DNA from 2 places in the Actinoallomurus bryophytorum genome. Region 2 is predicted to be linked to the other one. Evidence: riboswitches for the same ligand, from Rfam matches in the RefSeq annotation. Region 2 holds a riboswitch; the other holds the start of a gene.
The links. Region 2 has a riboswitch for cyclic di-AMP ahead of FB559_RS28860 (CHAP domain-containing protein). Riboswitches for the same ligand answer to the same signal wherever they lie in the genome.
Positions count from the first base shown of each region.

Region 1 (7,237 bases), 6.0 Mb from region 2:
TCATCCGGCCACCGGGCTGGCCGGAGCGGGTCGAGACGGCACGCCGCGATCTCGAACGCTCCGCGCTCGCGGCCGACGAGGCCGAGACGATCCGCAAGCTGGCCGAGCTGCAGGAGCAGATCGCCGCGGCCAAGGCGACACGCACCGAAGAGATCGACAAGCTGCGTACCGAGCTGCGCAGCTCGCGCGCCGAGAACGCCGAGCTCCGCAAGAAGCTGCACGAGAGCCGCACCCGCGCCAAGCGCGAGCACGCGCGCGCCGAGGAGCTGGACCGCCAGGCCGGCGAGGAGCGGGCCGGTGCGGCGGCCGCGGGCGCGGCGACAGAGGCGGAGCTGCGCCGACTGCGCGCCAGGCTCTCCCAGGCCGAGTCCGCGGTGGAGAACACCCGCCGGGCCGCACGCGAGGGACGCAACCTCGACGAGACGCGGCTGCGGGTGCTCCTCGACGCCCTCACCGACGCGACCAAGGGGCTGCGGGAGGAGATCGGGCTGCCGACGGGGATCACCCGCCCGGCCGACAGCGTCGGCGCCGTCGCGCCGCAGCAGCCCGGGCACCGCACGCTCCCGGGGCGTGCCCTCGCCGACAGCGACCCGGCACTGCTCGACCAGCTCCTCATGCTGCCGCAGGTGCACCTCATCATCGACGGCTACAACGTCACCAAGACCGGCTACGGCGACATCCCGCTGTCCGACCAGCGGTCCCGGCTCATCTCCGGCGTCGGCGTCCTGCACGCCCAGACCAAGGCGGAGGTGACCGTGGTCTTCGACGGCGCGGAGCTGGACGCTCCGGTCGCGGTGCAGGCGCCACGCGGCGTACGCGTGTTGTTCAGCGCGCCGGGGCAGACCGCCGACGATCTCATCGGCCAGCTCGTACGCGCGGAGCCGGGCGGCCGGGCGGTGGTGGTCATCTCCTCCGACCAGGAGGTCTGCGACTCGGCCCGCCGCGCCGACGCCCGCCCGGCCCCGGCATCGCTGCTGCTGAGACGGCTCAGCCGCACCTGACGCGTTTCTGTCGGTGCCTCCTTCTAGCGTCTGTGTCATGACGTCGACACGAGGAGACACCATGCTCATCGACTGCGAAAAGTGTGAGGTACGCAACGTCGGCTGCGCCGACTGCGTAGTGTCCGCAATGCTCGGCGCGCCGTTCGAGGCGGTGGAGATCGGCGACGGAGAGCGCCGTGCGCTGGATGTTCTCGCCGAAGGCGGCATGTTGCCGCCTCTGCGGCTGACGATCTCCGATGAGCGCGCCTCGTAGTCGCACGTGCGCACGCTGTTGCGCTATTGACGGGAATTGGAGTTTTTCCCGTAGAAGCGGTTGTTACCAGGGTGATACTTGACTAGTCTCGCGCCCTGAGTCAGTCGCTCGTTCGTCGCCCCCCAGGCGACGGCGACGGGCTCCCGCCGAGTCGCTACGGCATACGAGGAGACCTCCGTCGATGGTGGTCTCCCTTTGGCCGTACGAGCCGGGGAACCAGGTTCCAGGGGTGAATCGGAGCGCATCTGCTCCGTAGGGCGACTTCCACGCCCGAATCCGTCAGCTAACCCGGTAGGCGGTCCTTGGGAGAGGGGCGTGCCGCAATCGTGGCCACAAAGCGCAGTGCCGGCAGTAGTGCCGGTGGCTGGCTGCCAGGAGGCAGGGTTGGGCTTCGAGCCCTCACGACCCTGTGCGTAGCGGCTTCCACGGCGCTGATCGTGCCTGTCATGCCCGCGCAGGCAGCACCGAAGCCATCACTGAAAGAGAGTCAGGCCAAGCTCAAGAAGCTGAACTCTCAGGTCGACCATCAGGACAATATTTACAACAAGGCCAAAGAAGAACGACAGGCCGCCAAGAAAAAGCTCGACGCGCTGAACAAATCGGTCAGCCAAGACAAGAAGACGTACGAGCAGCTCCGTATACGGGTCGTGCAGCTCGCCGCCGCCGCTTACAAGAGCGGCCAGTCCGGCGACATTCCGGCCCTCGTGTCGTCGAGCGACCCCGCGGACGTCCTGGACCAGATCTCGGTGTTCACGCAGGTCGCGCGCAACCGGTCGAGTGAGGTCACTCAGTTCCTCAACGCCGCCCAGCTGCTGCAGCGCCAGAAGGCGCAGGCGCAGCAGGCCGCCGACGACCTGAACGCCAAGCTCAAGTCCGAGCAGAAGCAGCTCGCCAGCCTCAAGAAGAAGGCCGGCCAGCAGCGGTCGCTGGTCAACAGGCTCGGCGGTGGTGTCTCCTCCTCCGGCGGCCACGGCGGCACCTACACCGGACCGGCGTCCGGCAGTGCCCGCCTCGCCCTCGAGTACGCGTACGAGCAGAAGGGTGCCCCCTACCGTTATGGCGGCACCGGCCCGTACAGCTCCGGCTTCGACTGCTCGGGACTCGTGATGATGGCCTGGCGCCACGCCGGCGTCAGCCTTCCCCGCGTCGTGCCCGACCAGTACAACGCAACCCGCCGTGTGGCGCGCTCGGACCTGCAGCCCGGCGACCTGGTGTTCTTCGACAGCCTGAACCACGTGGGCATCTACGTCGGCAACAACCAGTTCATGCACGCACCGCACACCGGCACGGTCGTCCAGATCGAGAGCCTGAGCGGCTACTACAGCTCCGCCTATTACGGCGCGGGCCGTCCGTAGGGAGCCGTCAAAGTGGAGATGAAGCGTACAAGCATGTCCAAGACCAGTCGTTGGTTCGTCGGTACCGCCGGAGCAGCCGTGGTGGCCGGGCTCGTGATGCCCGCCACCGTCGCGGAGGCCAAGCCCACTCCATCGCTGAGTGCCGCGAAGAAGCAGCTCGTTCAGCTCAACGACCAGGTCGACAAGCTCGGAAACCAGTACAACAAGGCCAAGGAGGACTGGCAGGCCGCTCAGAGCCGTCTGAAGGCCCTGAACTCCTCCGTCACGACCGAGAAGGCCACGTTCGAGCAGCTGCACGTCAGGGTGGCTCAGCTGGCCGCGGCGGCGTACAAGACCGGAGGCGAGGCCGGCTCGGTCCCGGACCTGCTCTCGGCCAAGGACCCGTCGGCCGTGCTCGACCAGATGACGGCCTTCACCCAGGTCTCCAACAACCGTGCCGCGGAGCTGACCCAGTTCCTGGCGTCGGCGCAGCGGCTGGAGCGGCAGAAGGCGCTGGCCCAGCAGGCGGCCGAGCAGCTCGCCCAGCAGAAGACGCAGGCCGACAAGCAGCGTGCGGCGGCCAACACGGCCATCAGGAAGCAGCTGACGCTGATCAACAGGCTCGGCAGCAACATCGACCCGGGCAGCTCCAAGGCGAACTGCTCGATCCTGGCCACCGGCCGGGCCGAGACCGTGCTGCGGTACGCCTGCGCCCAGCTCGGCAAGCCCTATGTGTTCGGTGCCGCCGGTCCGAACTCCTTCGACTGCTCCGGGCTGACGATGATGGCCTACAAGCAGATCGGCATCAATATCAACCACTACGTGCCCAACCAGTACAGCGCGAGCAGGCGGATCGCCAAGGCCGATCTGCAGCCGGGTGACCTGGTGTTCTTCAGCAACAACGATCACGTAGGCATGTACGTCGGCAACGGGAAGTTCATCGAGGCCCCGCACACCGGCGACGTCGTGAAGATCGCCAGTCTGAGTGACGCGTACTACAGCTCCGTTTACTACGGTGCCGGGCGTCTCGTCTGACAGAGACGTAGATCTCATAATGGCGGGCGGCGCAATTCACGTTATGTGATTGCGCCGCCACGCTTTTGCCGCAAATTTGCCGATGCCATGCGGTCTTGCTAGCGTGCGGCGAATGTGCGGTACGTCCCATGCACCGCATCGCCGGGATGGATTCCGGCATTCACGCGTCGTGGAACGCGTGCCGGGGATTTCCATTTCGACATTTTCCGGAATGCGCCGATAAGCGGCCAGCCGCAGAAACCGTCCATCAGGGACGCGTCAGGTGGCCGCGCACGCCTAGTCCGCGGGCACGCGGAGCCGGGGACCCGACTGCGCGACAGACGCAGCTCTCCAGGGTGAGTCGGGCACCTGCGATGACAGGCGCACCGTAGGGCGGCTTCCAGCCCGAACCCCCTCGCCGACCCGGTTGGCGTCCATGGAAGGAGAACACCCTGTATCGCACCCCCTCGACCGCTTCACCCGCACGCATCCGCCTCGCCGGCGGCATGCTGGCCGCCGGCGCCGTACTCGCGCCCACGGCCCTGACGGTCCAGGCGGCCGACGCGGCCACCCTGACCGTCATCCCCGTGGCCCCTCCGACGGCGGCCGACACCGCGGCGAAAACGTCTTGGAACGCGCGACACAAGGTCGGGCTGACGGCGGTGGCCGTCGCCCGCGAGCAGATCGGCAAGCCGTACCGCTACGGCGGTGCCGGGCCCGCCGCCTTCGACTGCTCCGGTCTGGTCCAGTACGCCTACCGGAAGGCCGGAGTCAGCCTTCCGCGTACGGCGGACGCCCAGCACGGCCACGTCAAGCGGCACGTGAAGTTCACGGACTTCGCCACCGGTGACCTGGTCTACTTCTACGGCGACGGCCACACCGGCATCGTCTCGAAGGTCGACGGCGGCAAGGTGTACATGATCCACGCGGCCCACACGGGCACCCGGATCAAGCAGGTCCTGATCAACGGTTACTACCGCGGGCACTTCAACGGCGGCGTACGGCCGTACTAGGCGTGTCTGACGATCCTGTCCGTAGCGAGCGGCGTCCAGGTGGTGCGTCGCAAGGCGGAGGAGGAGTCAGCCCGGTGTGGGCCGGCGACCGACGACAACGCGGCGAGGCGCCGCCTGGGCGTCGCGCAGCCGGAGGAGGGTTTGCCGGACACGCCCAAGGGCGTGTCCGGCGCCGGGGCTCGTCCGTAACGGACGAGCCCCGGCGCTTCCGGGCGGTCGGCCCGGCGCATTCAGCGGCGGCGGCTAGGATCGCGCGCATGCCGGCCAAGGGGAATGCGGACTCGCGCGTGTCTGCGCTGCCCATATTCGCCGGTTTTGCCGGATTGGCGATCGTGGCCAACCTCGTCACCGGCATCGGCTACGTCGCACTCCACGACGGCGCGAGCCGGTCCGCCGCTCCCTCGCGGCCCGTCGCCGGGGCACTGCCCGCCCCCAGTACGGCGACGGTGAACTCCCTGCTCCAGCGCCGCTCCCACGCGGTCCTCGCGCACGACCGCGCCGCCTTCCTCGCCACCGTCGACCCTTCGGGCCAGGCGTTCCGCGCCGGGCAGGAGGTGCTGTTCGACAACCTGGCCGAGGTCCCCCTCACCGGGTGGAAGGAGTCCTTGGCCGACACGCGCCCGGCGGTGGCCGCCGACGACGGCTGGACCGCACGGCTGAGGCTCGCCTACCGGCTGCGGGGCTATGACCGCCGGGAGCTCGTCTACACCGAGTACCTCACCTTCGACCGCCGCCCGGGTACGGGCTGGGTGGTCTCCGGCGACGGGGCGGCGCACGGCCTGCGCGACGATCCGCAGATCTGGAGCGGCGGCAGCCTCAAGGTCGTGCGGGGCCGCCGCAGCATCGTGCTCGCCGAGGACGGCGCCGTGGCCGGCCAGGACGCCCGCGCGCGTACGGCCGAGCTCCGCGACATCGCCGACCGCCTCGACCAAGGCGTCGGCATCGTCTCCGGCGTCGTGGGCGACCGATGGTCCCGGCGCGTCGTCGCGCTCGTCCCCGCCACCGAGCAGAAGGCCGAGGAACTCGTCGGCGACGTACGCAATCTCGGGGACATCGCCGCGCTCGCCACCGTCACCGGCGACGCCGGCGGAACGGCGACCGGGGAGGACCGCGTCGTCATCAGCCCCACCGCCTTCGGCCGCCTCAACGCGCTCGGCCGGCACGTCGTGCTGACGCACGAGCTCGTCCACGTCGCGATGGGTGGCGCCCGCGACGGCAAGACCCCGATGTGGCTGATCGAGGGGCTCGCGGACTACGTCGGGTACAAGGACGCCGGCGTGGCGACGAAGGCCGCGGGACGCGAGCTGAAGAACCTGATCTCCTCCGGAGACATGCCCTCCGCGCCGCCGGGGCGTACCGAGTTCGAAGGCTCGGGCGACCGGCTCTCCGCGGCGTACGAAGAGGCGTGGCTCGCCTGCCGGATGATCGCCGAACGCTACGGAGAGGACACGTTGGTGCGGCTTTACCGTACGGCGGAGGGTGAACCCGGTGCCTCGGGCGACCCGCGCATCGAGGACCGCGCGTTGCGTACCGTGCTCGGCATCGGCTCGGCCCGGTTCGACGAAGAGTGGCGAAGCTACGTTCGCGGGGTGCTCTCGTGAGCGAGGAGAACGACCGTCAGGGCACACGCCGCACTGACGAGGCCGGGGACGTGACGGTCGGCTCACACGTCGCCGCCGGCGCGGAGGCCGTGGCGGACGCCCGGCGCCCGGCCGTGGCGGGGGACAGGGCGTCGCGGCGGGCGGCCGCGGTCGCCGCGGTGGTGCTCGGCGCGCTGCTGGCCGTCGTGGTCGCGGTGACCACACCCTGGCATCCGCTGCCGGGCGCGGACCGCGGGCCCGACCCGGCGCTCGACTTCACCCCGGCGGAGATCGCACGTAGCCACGCGTTCAACGCGGCGCTCAACCCGCCGGCCTATGCCGGGCTCATCGCCGGGATCGTGGTCGTGGTACTGCTGGGTCTCACACCGCTGGGCTCGCGTCTCCTCGGAGCGGTCACGGGCCCCCTGCGCCGGTGGCCGTTGCGCCTGGTCGGCGCGGCCGTCGTGCTGGCGGTGCTGACCAGGCTGGCCGGCCTGCCGTTCGACGTGTGGTCCGAGACCGTGCTGCGGCGGTACGGCCTGTCGACCGAACACTGGGGCGGCTGGGCACGGGACCAGGTCACCTCCCTCGGCGTCACACTCGTCATCTGGATCATCGTGGTGCTCGGCCTCCACCTGCTCATCCGCAGGTTCCCCCGGCGCTGGTGGGCCGGGGCGGCCGCGGGCGGGTTCGTGCTCGTCGCGGCGGCCTCGTTCGGCTACCCGGTCCTGGTCGAGCCGCTGTTCAACTCGTTCCACTCGATGCCCGCCGGTCCGCTGCGCACCGATCTGCTGCGACTGGCGCGCGAGGACGGCGTGCCGGTCGACGACGTCCTCGTCGCCGACGCGTCCAAGCGCACCACGACGCTGAACGCCTACGTCTCCGGGTTCGGCTCGACCCGGCGGATCGTCGTCTACGACACCCTTCTCGACAGCGAGCCGCGCCAGGAGGTCGAGCTGGTCGTCGCGCACGAGCTCGGCCACGCGAAACGCGGGGACGTCCTGCACGGCACCCTCGTGGGCGCGCTCGGGGTCGCCGCCGG
Region 1 covers NZ_VFOZ01000001.1:189,509-196,745, reverse strand. Annotated here, with positions in the region: gene FB559_RS00950 (NYN domain-containing protein) at 1-1,001, shown strand, start outside; gene FB559_RS00945 (hypothetical protein) at 1,039-1,254, shown strand; cyclic di-AMP (ydaO/yuaA leader) riboswitch at 1,442-1,568, shown strand; gene FB559_RS00940 (C40 family peptidase) at 1,701-2,609, shown strand; gene FB559_RS00935 (C40 family peptidase) at 2,643-3,623, shown strand; gene FB559_RS00930 (C40 family peptidase) at 4,109-4,615, shown strand; gene FB559_RS00925 (basic secretory protein-like protein) at 4,903-6,216, shown strand; gene FB559_RS00920 (M48 family metallopeptidase) at 6,213-7,237, shown strand, end outside.
Region 1: it holds a riboswitch for cyclic di-AMP, as region 2 does, so the genes downstream of both, FB559_RS00940 (C40 family peptidase) here and FB559_RS28860 (CHAP domain-containing protein) in region 2, are expected to answer to the same signal.

Region 2 (7,237 bases):
CGGTCGGCGGCAGGGTGGTCCCCCGATGCCATTCGGCGGCGTGGAGGACCGGGACCAGGAGAGCGGTACCGGCTCCGCCCGGCCAGGTACCGGCCCTGCCGATCCCCCTCCGAACAATCCGATCTCGACCAGCGGCACCTCGACCAGCGGCACCTCGGCCAGGACGGTGCCCACGGGTGCCAGGTGGATCGGTGGCGCCCTCACCGGCGCGCCCCCGAGCGGTACCCCGTCCATCGGCACCACGCCGGCCGATTCCGCCGGGTCATGTGCCGCTGAGGGCACCCCGACCTCCACCACCCACGGTGCCGTCCGGGCCCGCACCACCTCGTCTGGTGCGCCGCCGACCAGCGCCGACCCACCCGCCATCACCCCAACCGCCATCACCCCAACCGCCATCACCCCAACCACCGTCACCTCAACTACCGTCACCCCGGACGCCGTCACCCCAGCGGCCGTGACCCCATCCGCCATCACCCCAACCACCGCCACCCCGCACGTCGCCACCCCGCACGTCGCCACCCCAACCACCGCCACCCCGGACGTCGTCACCCCACCGGCCGTGACCCCATCCACCGCCACCCCAACCACCACCGGCCCGGTCGGCTACATCTCGGCGACCGTCGACGCCGGGGAGGCGCTGCTCTCTGCGGAGGGGGCCGCGGCGCTGCTCGCGCTCTGCCGGGGTGACACGTCCGTGTCGGCCGACGAGGAGGCGGCCGCGGCGGAGGTCGTACGGCGCGGTGGTGTGCCCGGCTGGGTCTGGCCGGCGGTGTCGGCGGCGCTGCCCGGACTCGGCTTCGAGCTGGCCGTGGCCCTGGCGCACGTCGCACCGGAGATCGCCGAGCACTGCGTCGCGCTCGCGCTCGACGAACCGTCCCTGCGCGACCGGTTGCCGGCGCTCCGGCTGCGCGACGGGCTGCCGTCGCCGTTCCGTGCGGCCGTCGCCGGCGCGTCCGGGCTCGGAGCTCTGGCGGGCGTCGTACGCCTCGCCGACCAGGTGGGCGGCCGGGTCGACAACGACGACGTGACCGCCACGGCCGCCACGTGCGCGCGGCGCGGCGAAGGCGACGTCGCCGCCGCGCTGCGCCGGACCCCCGGCCCCTGGCGCGACGCCATGGTCTCCGGGGTGCTGGCCGGGCTGGAGGCCGCCGAGCCGCGTACCCGCCGTGCCATGCTCACCGCCGAGGCATGCGCCGCCCTCGGCGACCACGACTGGACGCGTGCACCCCGTACCGGGAGCCTCGTCCTGTCCGTCCGCGCCGACCGCCACGACGCCACGGCCGGGCTCGTGGAGCTGGAGCCACACGGCCTGCCGGACATCGAGGAGCTGCTCGACGCGCTCTGGGACGCACCGCCGACGCCGGAGGACTGCCGCCGTCTCGTCGAGCGGCTCGGCCCGGCCATGGCGCGGTTCGGCACGCTGCGGCGGCTGACGCGGCGGGTCTTCGAGAGCGCGCCGCTCGACGCGCCGGAGACCCTGCGTCTCGCCGGGCTGATCCTGGACCGGCTGCCCGAGCTGGCCGAGCTGGCCGGTCCGGCGCGGATCGTCCTCGGGCACGACGCGGCGCTGAGGGCCGAACCCGGACTCGAGGTGGCGCGGCTCCTGGGCCGGATGGATCCGGCCGACCCGCTGACCGCCCGCGCGTACGCGAGCGCGGCCGGGGCGCTCGCGGGACGGTCGGCGCGGGTGCGCGCCGACATCCTGATGACCGCCTCGGATCCCGTACGGGCCGGGCTGACCGCCCACTGGCTCGACACCGACCGGCACGGCCGCGTCGACCTCGCCGAGATCGAGGTGCGCCTGGACCGGGCGCGGACGCCGGTTCCGTGGCTGACCGAGTGGGGGGACGACCTCGGGCGGTTCGCCCGCCGGCACGTCGAGTCGGCGCTCACCGACCGCGACCCGGAGCTGGCCTCGGCCTGGCGGGCGCTGCGACGGCGGGGAGGGTGACGCGATGCCGATCGTCTACGGGCTGGCGGCGCTGTTCTGGGTCGTCCTGCTCGCCGCCGAGTTCGCCGTCCTGGTGCCGGTGGCCATCGCGGTCGCGCTGCTCGGCGGGTTCGGCCTCGGCCTGTACCGCTTCTTCCAGACCGCCTGGCGCACCCTCATCGTCACCGGCGTCGACGGGCCGTCCCCGGTGCCCCGCCCGGCGCCGGGGCCCCCGGACGCCGCGTACCCGCACTACCTCCTCTTCCAGGTGTGGCGTGACGCCTGGAGTCTCGAACGCCACACCGTGCCCTGGTGCGTCACCCAGGCGCGCTGGGCGATCTCCACGCTGACCGACACGCTGCTGCGGGCTCCGCTGGGCCTCGTGCTGTTCCCGGTCTGGCTGGGGTTGTGCGGAGGCATCGCGCTCGGGGCGGTGCCGCTCGCCGTGGCGGCGCTGGCGTTCGGTGTCGCGACCGCGCTGATGGCGGGGGCCGGCCTGGCCGTGTGGTCGGTCTGCGTCGTCGTGCTCGGCGCGGTCGAGCGCGTCTGGATGGCCTACCGCCGCATCCTGATCGCCTGCCCGCACGCCGGGTGCTACCGGCGCTTCGCGCTGCCGGAGTACGCCTGCCCGAACTGCGAGGAACGCCACTCACGGCTCGTACCCGGGCGGCTGGGCGCCTTCCGGCACGTGTGCCGCTGCGGCACACGGCTGCCGACGACGATCCTGCTCGGCCGGTTCCGCCTCGGCGCGTACTGCCCGCACTGCCACCGGCGGCTGCCCGGCCGGATCGGGCGGGCGCGGGTCGAGCCGCTGCCGTTCGTCGGCGGACCGGCGGCCGGCAAGACCACTCTGATGTTCCTTGCCGTACGCGCGCTGCGCGCGAGCGCCGCCGGAGCCCACGGCCGGGCCGAGTTCGTGGAGGCGCGGGACGCCCGCGCGTACGCCGGGGCCATCGCGGAGCTCGACCGCGGCGAACGGCTCGCCAAGACCGGCCCGGAGCTGCCGGTGGCCACGATGCTCGACCTGACCCTGCCCGCCGCCCACCGGATCCTGTACCTGTTCGACCCGGCCGGCGAGCTGCACACAGGCGCCACCCACGTCGAGCGGCTGCGCTACCTCGATCACGGTGAGGCGCTGCTGTTCGTCATCGACCCGTTCGCCCTGCCCGAGCTGCGCCTCGCGCTCTCCACCGACGAGCGGCGGCTGGTGCAGGAGGCGACCGCGACCTCGGACGAGGATCCGGCCGACACCCTGCAGCGCCTGCTCGCCGAGCTGCGGTCCCGCGACGACCAAGGGCGGCAGCGGCGCATCGCCGTCGTGGTGACCAAGGCCGACGTGCTGCGCCGTACCTCGGCCGGCCGCGGGCTCGACGGCGACGCGCGCGGGTGGCTCGAGGGACTCGGCCTCGGGAACACCATACGTACGCTCGAGCGCACCGCGGGCGAGGTCCGTTACTTCGCGTCGGGGCTGGACAGCCCGCCCTCCGCCCTGGCGGACCTGTTCGGCTGGGCCGCCGGGCTGCCGCTGGGCGCCCAGGCGGACCCGGCGTTCGACGACCGGCCGACGACGGACGAGCTACGCGAGCCCTGGCCGATCGCGGGCCGGCCGGCCGAGCAGATCCCGTCCGGGCACCGGTTCGGCCGGCGCGCGTTGCTCGCCTCCCTCACCGTCCTGGGCCCGGTCACGATGATCCTTTTCGGGCTGTCCGTGTACGCGCGGTTCCGCTGAGGCCGCACCCCCGAGGTGAACTTCCGTCTCCGGCGGGTAACGGTCAAAGTGTGAAAGCCATCGTGATGAACGAATACGGCGGCCCGGACGTGCTGAAACTCACCAATGACGCACCCGAGCCCAAGGTCGGTCCGGACTCTGTCCTCGTACGCGTCAAGGCGGCCGGGGTGAACCCGGTGGACGGGAAGATCCGGGAGGGCCGGATGGACGGGCTCTTCCAGACCGACTTCCCGGTCATCCCGGGCTGGGACCTCTCGGGCGTGGTCGAACGCGTCGGCGCGGCGGTCAGCGAGTTCTCCCCCGACGACGAGGTCATCGGGTACGTCCGCGAGGACCATGTTGGCCGCGGCACGTACGCCGAGCTCGTGGCCGCTCCCGTACGCACGCTCGGGCGCAAGCCCGGACGGATGTCCTGGGCCGAGGCCGCCGGGCTGCCGCTCGCCGGGCTCACCGCGTACCAGGCGCTCACGAAGGCGCTCGGGGTGAACGAGGACGACACGGTGCTCATCCACGCCGCGAGCGGTGGCGTCGGCTCGTTCGCGGTGCAGATCGCCGTCGCGAAGGGCGCGCAGGTCATCGGTACCGCCAGTCCGGACAACCATGACTATCTACGCAAGCTCGGCGCCGAGCCGCTGGCGTACGGCGACGGCCTCGCCGACCGGGTACACCGGATCGCGCCCGGCGGAGTGTCCGTGGCGCTCGACCTCGTCGGCGGCGAGGCGCTGGAGATCACGCCGGACCTGCTGACACCCACCGGCCGATGGGCGTCGACCGTCGATCCGTCGGTGACCGAACGCGGCGGCCGATACGTCTTCGTCCGACCCGATATGACCAATCTGTCCGCGCTAGCGAGCCTCGTCGACGACGGAAGACTGACCGTCTCCATCGCGAAGACGTTCCCGCTTGCCGACGCCGGAGAGGCGCAGCGGCTTTGTGCCTCTGGTCATACCCGAGGGAAGATCGTACTGGAGATGGATTAGCACTGGTGAGGCGGGGGTCCGGGCACCGCGTTCCGGACTCCGCCCGCAGGTAATTAACCCCGAAATCCGAGGGTCCGAAGCCCTCGGCGCACCCCGAGCCGCCGCCTCGGTGAAGTGTGGTTGATTGGTCGCGTTTTGTAGTGAGTTATGTGCGTATGGTGCACGCCTCCGACAGCTTCCCGACCCACGGGCTGAACCGCCACACCTCCCCCCATACCGGTCGACTCGGCCGGTCTGCGACCCCGTCTTGGAAGTCGTTGTGACGCTACGCTGTGCGCCTGGAGTCCGTTCCCCTCTCGCCGAGGGTTGCTACATTTTCGCAGGTGAGATCGGTTATTAAGTTGTTGCTCGCCGAGCGGCCACGGCACTTGGTTACACTGGGTAAGTAGTTCGCTCCAGACTTTCCCCTCCGAACGCGTTGCCGTTCTCGCGAAACTTCCGATACATTGCGCCGTAATCGGGCTGTGACTTACCTCCACCCGGGAGGTGACAGACCGACCGCCGAATCCCGGCTGTACCCCCAGTGCAGCGGGAACCGGGGACCCACGAAGTCCCTTGGGGTGAATCCGTACTCGTACGGTAGGGCTCCTCCTGGCCCGAACCCGTCAGCTAACCCGGTAGGCGGCCTAAGGGGAGACATGGATCCAATAGGGCAAAAGCTCCTGCATGTCGCGAAGGACCAGCTCGGCTATACCGAGAAGGCCAGCGGCTACACGAAGTACGGCGACTGGTACGGCAAACACGTCGACAAGGACGCCGCGTTCAAGACCGCTCCCTGGTGCGACATGTTCCTCGCCTGGGCGGCCGACAAGGCCGGAGTCGAAGACTGGGCGGGCGAGTTCGCCTCGACGCCCCAGCACGCGAACTTCTTCAAGAAGCACAAGGCCTGGGGTCACCACCCCGAGCCGGGCGCCATCGTCTTCTTCTCGTGGAACGGCGGGAAGAGCGTCGGCGACATCGAGCACGTGGGCATCGTCGAGTCCGTGCACGGCCGCACGCTGCACACCATCGAGGCCAACCACAACGACCACCTCGGCCGCGCCACGCGTGACGTCAGCCAGGTCGTGGGTTACGGCTACCCCTCGAAGGTGAAGGTCAAGGCGGCACCGGCCGACCAGAAGTACGTGCCCAAGCACTCCGCTCCGCCCCCGTCGGCCGAGGCCCTCACCCAGCAGCCGGGCACACCGCAGTCCGAATTGCAGACGACCGCGCAGCACGACTCCGCGCCGCCGCTGCCGGACCAGCAGGCCGCCCTCACGGGGTTGCTGGCCGTCGTGGTGTTCGGCACGGTGGCACTGGCGCTGAGCAAGTCCAAGGTCCGCGTCCCCATGCCGGCGGCGCCGAACGTACGCGTCCGCAAACGCGGCAAGCACCACCGCACACCCGTGGAGCTGCCCGCCGAGGTCAGCGTGGCCGATCTGGACCTCGCCGAGTCCAGTACGACGATCATGCCGATCCTGTCGGCAGAGGCCGCCGCACTGGCCGAGGACAAGGAGTTCTGGGGCAAGATCACCGAGCTGGAGGAGGACGTCGAGCTGGCGTTCTGGGACACCCTCCACACGGCACTGTCCCAGCCGAGCTCCGCAGAGTCCCTCAACGTGTGAACCCGAGCGGGCCCTCCTCACGACGAGGAGGGCCCGCTCAGTTCTGACAGGCACCGGCGACGAGCCCGCGGCTCCCTCGCGTGAACGCACGCGCCACCGAGGCATCGACGACGCGGCGTCCATCCACGCGCTCCGGCCGAGTGGCCGTCGCCTCCTGACCGACGAGCAGGCGCTGCGGCTCCCGAGAAATGCGGAACCCGATTTATGGGGCTCGCCGCTGGATTCTCCAAGGTGGGTAGTGCGGAGAGGGATGGCGCGTTCCCGCGCCTCCACACACCCGCGGACCATCAGGATGCGGCCTCCGATCCCGATGCCGGCGAACGCATGTTGCGCCATCTCGCGCGGTGTCCCTATCCGTTCGGGTGGCAGGCACTGGCCCGCAATCCGCGTACGCCCGCGTATCTGCTCGGTGAGCTCTGCTCGCGGCGCGACAGCACGTGGAACGGCAACCGGTTGCTGCGGCTGGTGGTCGAGCACCCCAACGCCGATCGCGCGGTTCTGCTCGGCGTGCTGGACGAGCTCGGAAACCGGCTGCGGACGTCGACGAGCCGGCCGTACGCGGCCGTACTTCTGCTCGCGGGCCGGCCGGAGCTCATGCCGGATGAGGTGCGACATCTGGCGGCGCTGCCGGGCGCGTCAGCGCGTATGCGAGGCGGCCTCAGGCGCCGCCTCGCCCGGCGGGAGTCCACGAGTGGCGGATGAGTCTTCACCCGAGGGCCTGAGCCCTCCTCCGGCCGTGGATGCGCCCCGGTCGTTCCGGACGGGACCTTTCTCCTGTTCTCGTGCTGCCGTTGATGATCGGCGGCCTCCAGAGCGTCCTGACGCCGCGTGCGACCGGCAGGGCGCATGTACGAAACGACGGTGGATACACCCCACCAAAACCCTGTGTTCGACTGCGTACTAGGAGTAATGGGCCAGGTCGGTATCACCCACAGTGACCATCCTCAAAGACGGGAGGCCATCTCCGCATGTTCGGGTTGGCCATCCCGTCACG
Region 2 covers NZ_VFOZ01000001.1:6,151,877-6,159,113, reverse strand. Annotated here, with positions in the region: gene FB559_RS28875 (GAP1-N2 domain-containing protein) at 1-1,951, shown strand, start outside; gene FB559_RS28870 (TRAFAC clade GTPase domain-containing protein) at 1,956-3,659, shown strand; gene FB559_RS28865 (NADP-dependent oxidoreductase) at 3,710-4,639, shown strand; cyclic di-AMP (ydaO/yuaA leader) riboswitch at 5,129-5,279, shown strand; gene FB559_RS28860 (CHAP domain-containing protein) at 5,278-6,243, shown strand; gene FB559_RS28855 (hypothetical protein) at 6,568-6,945, shown strand.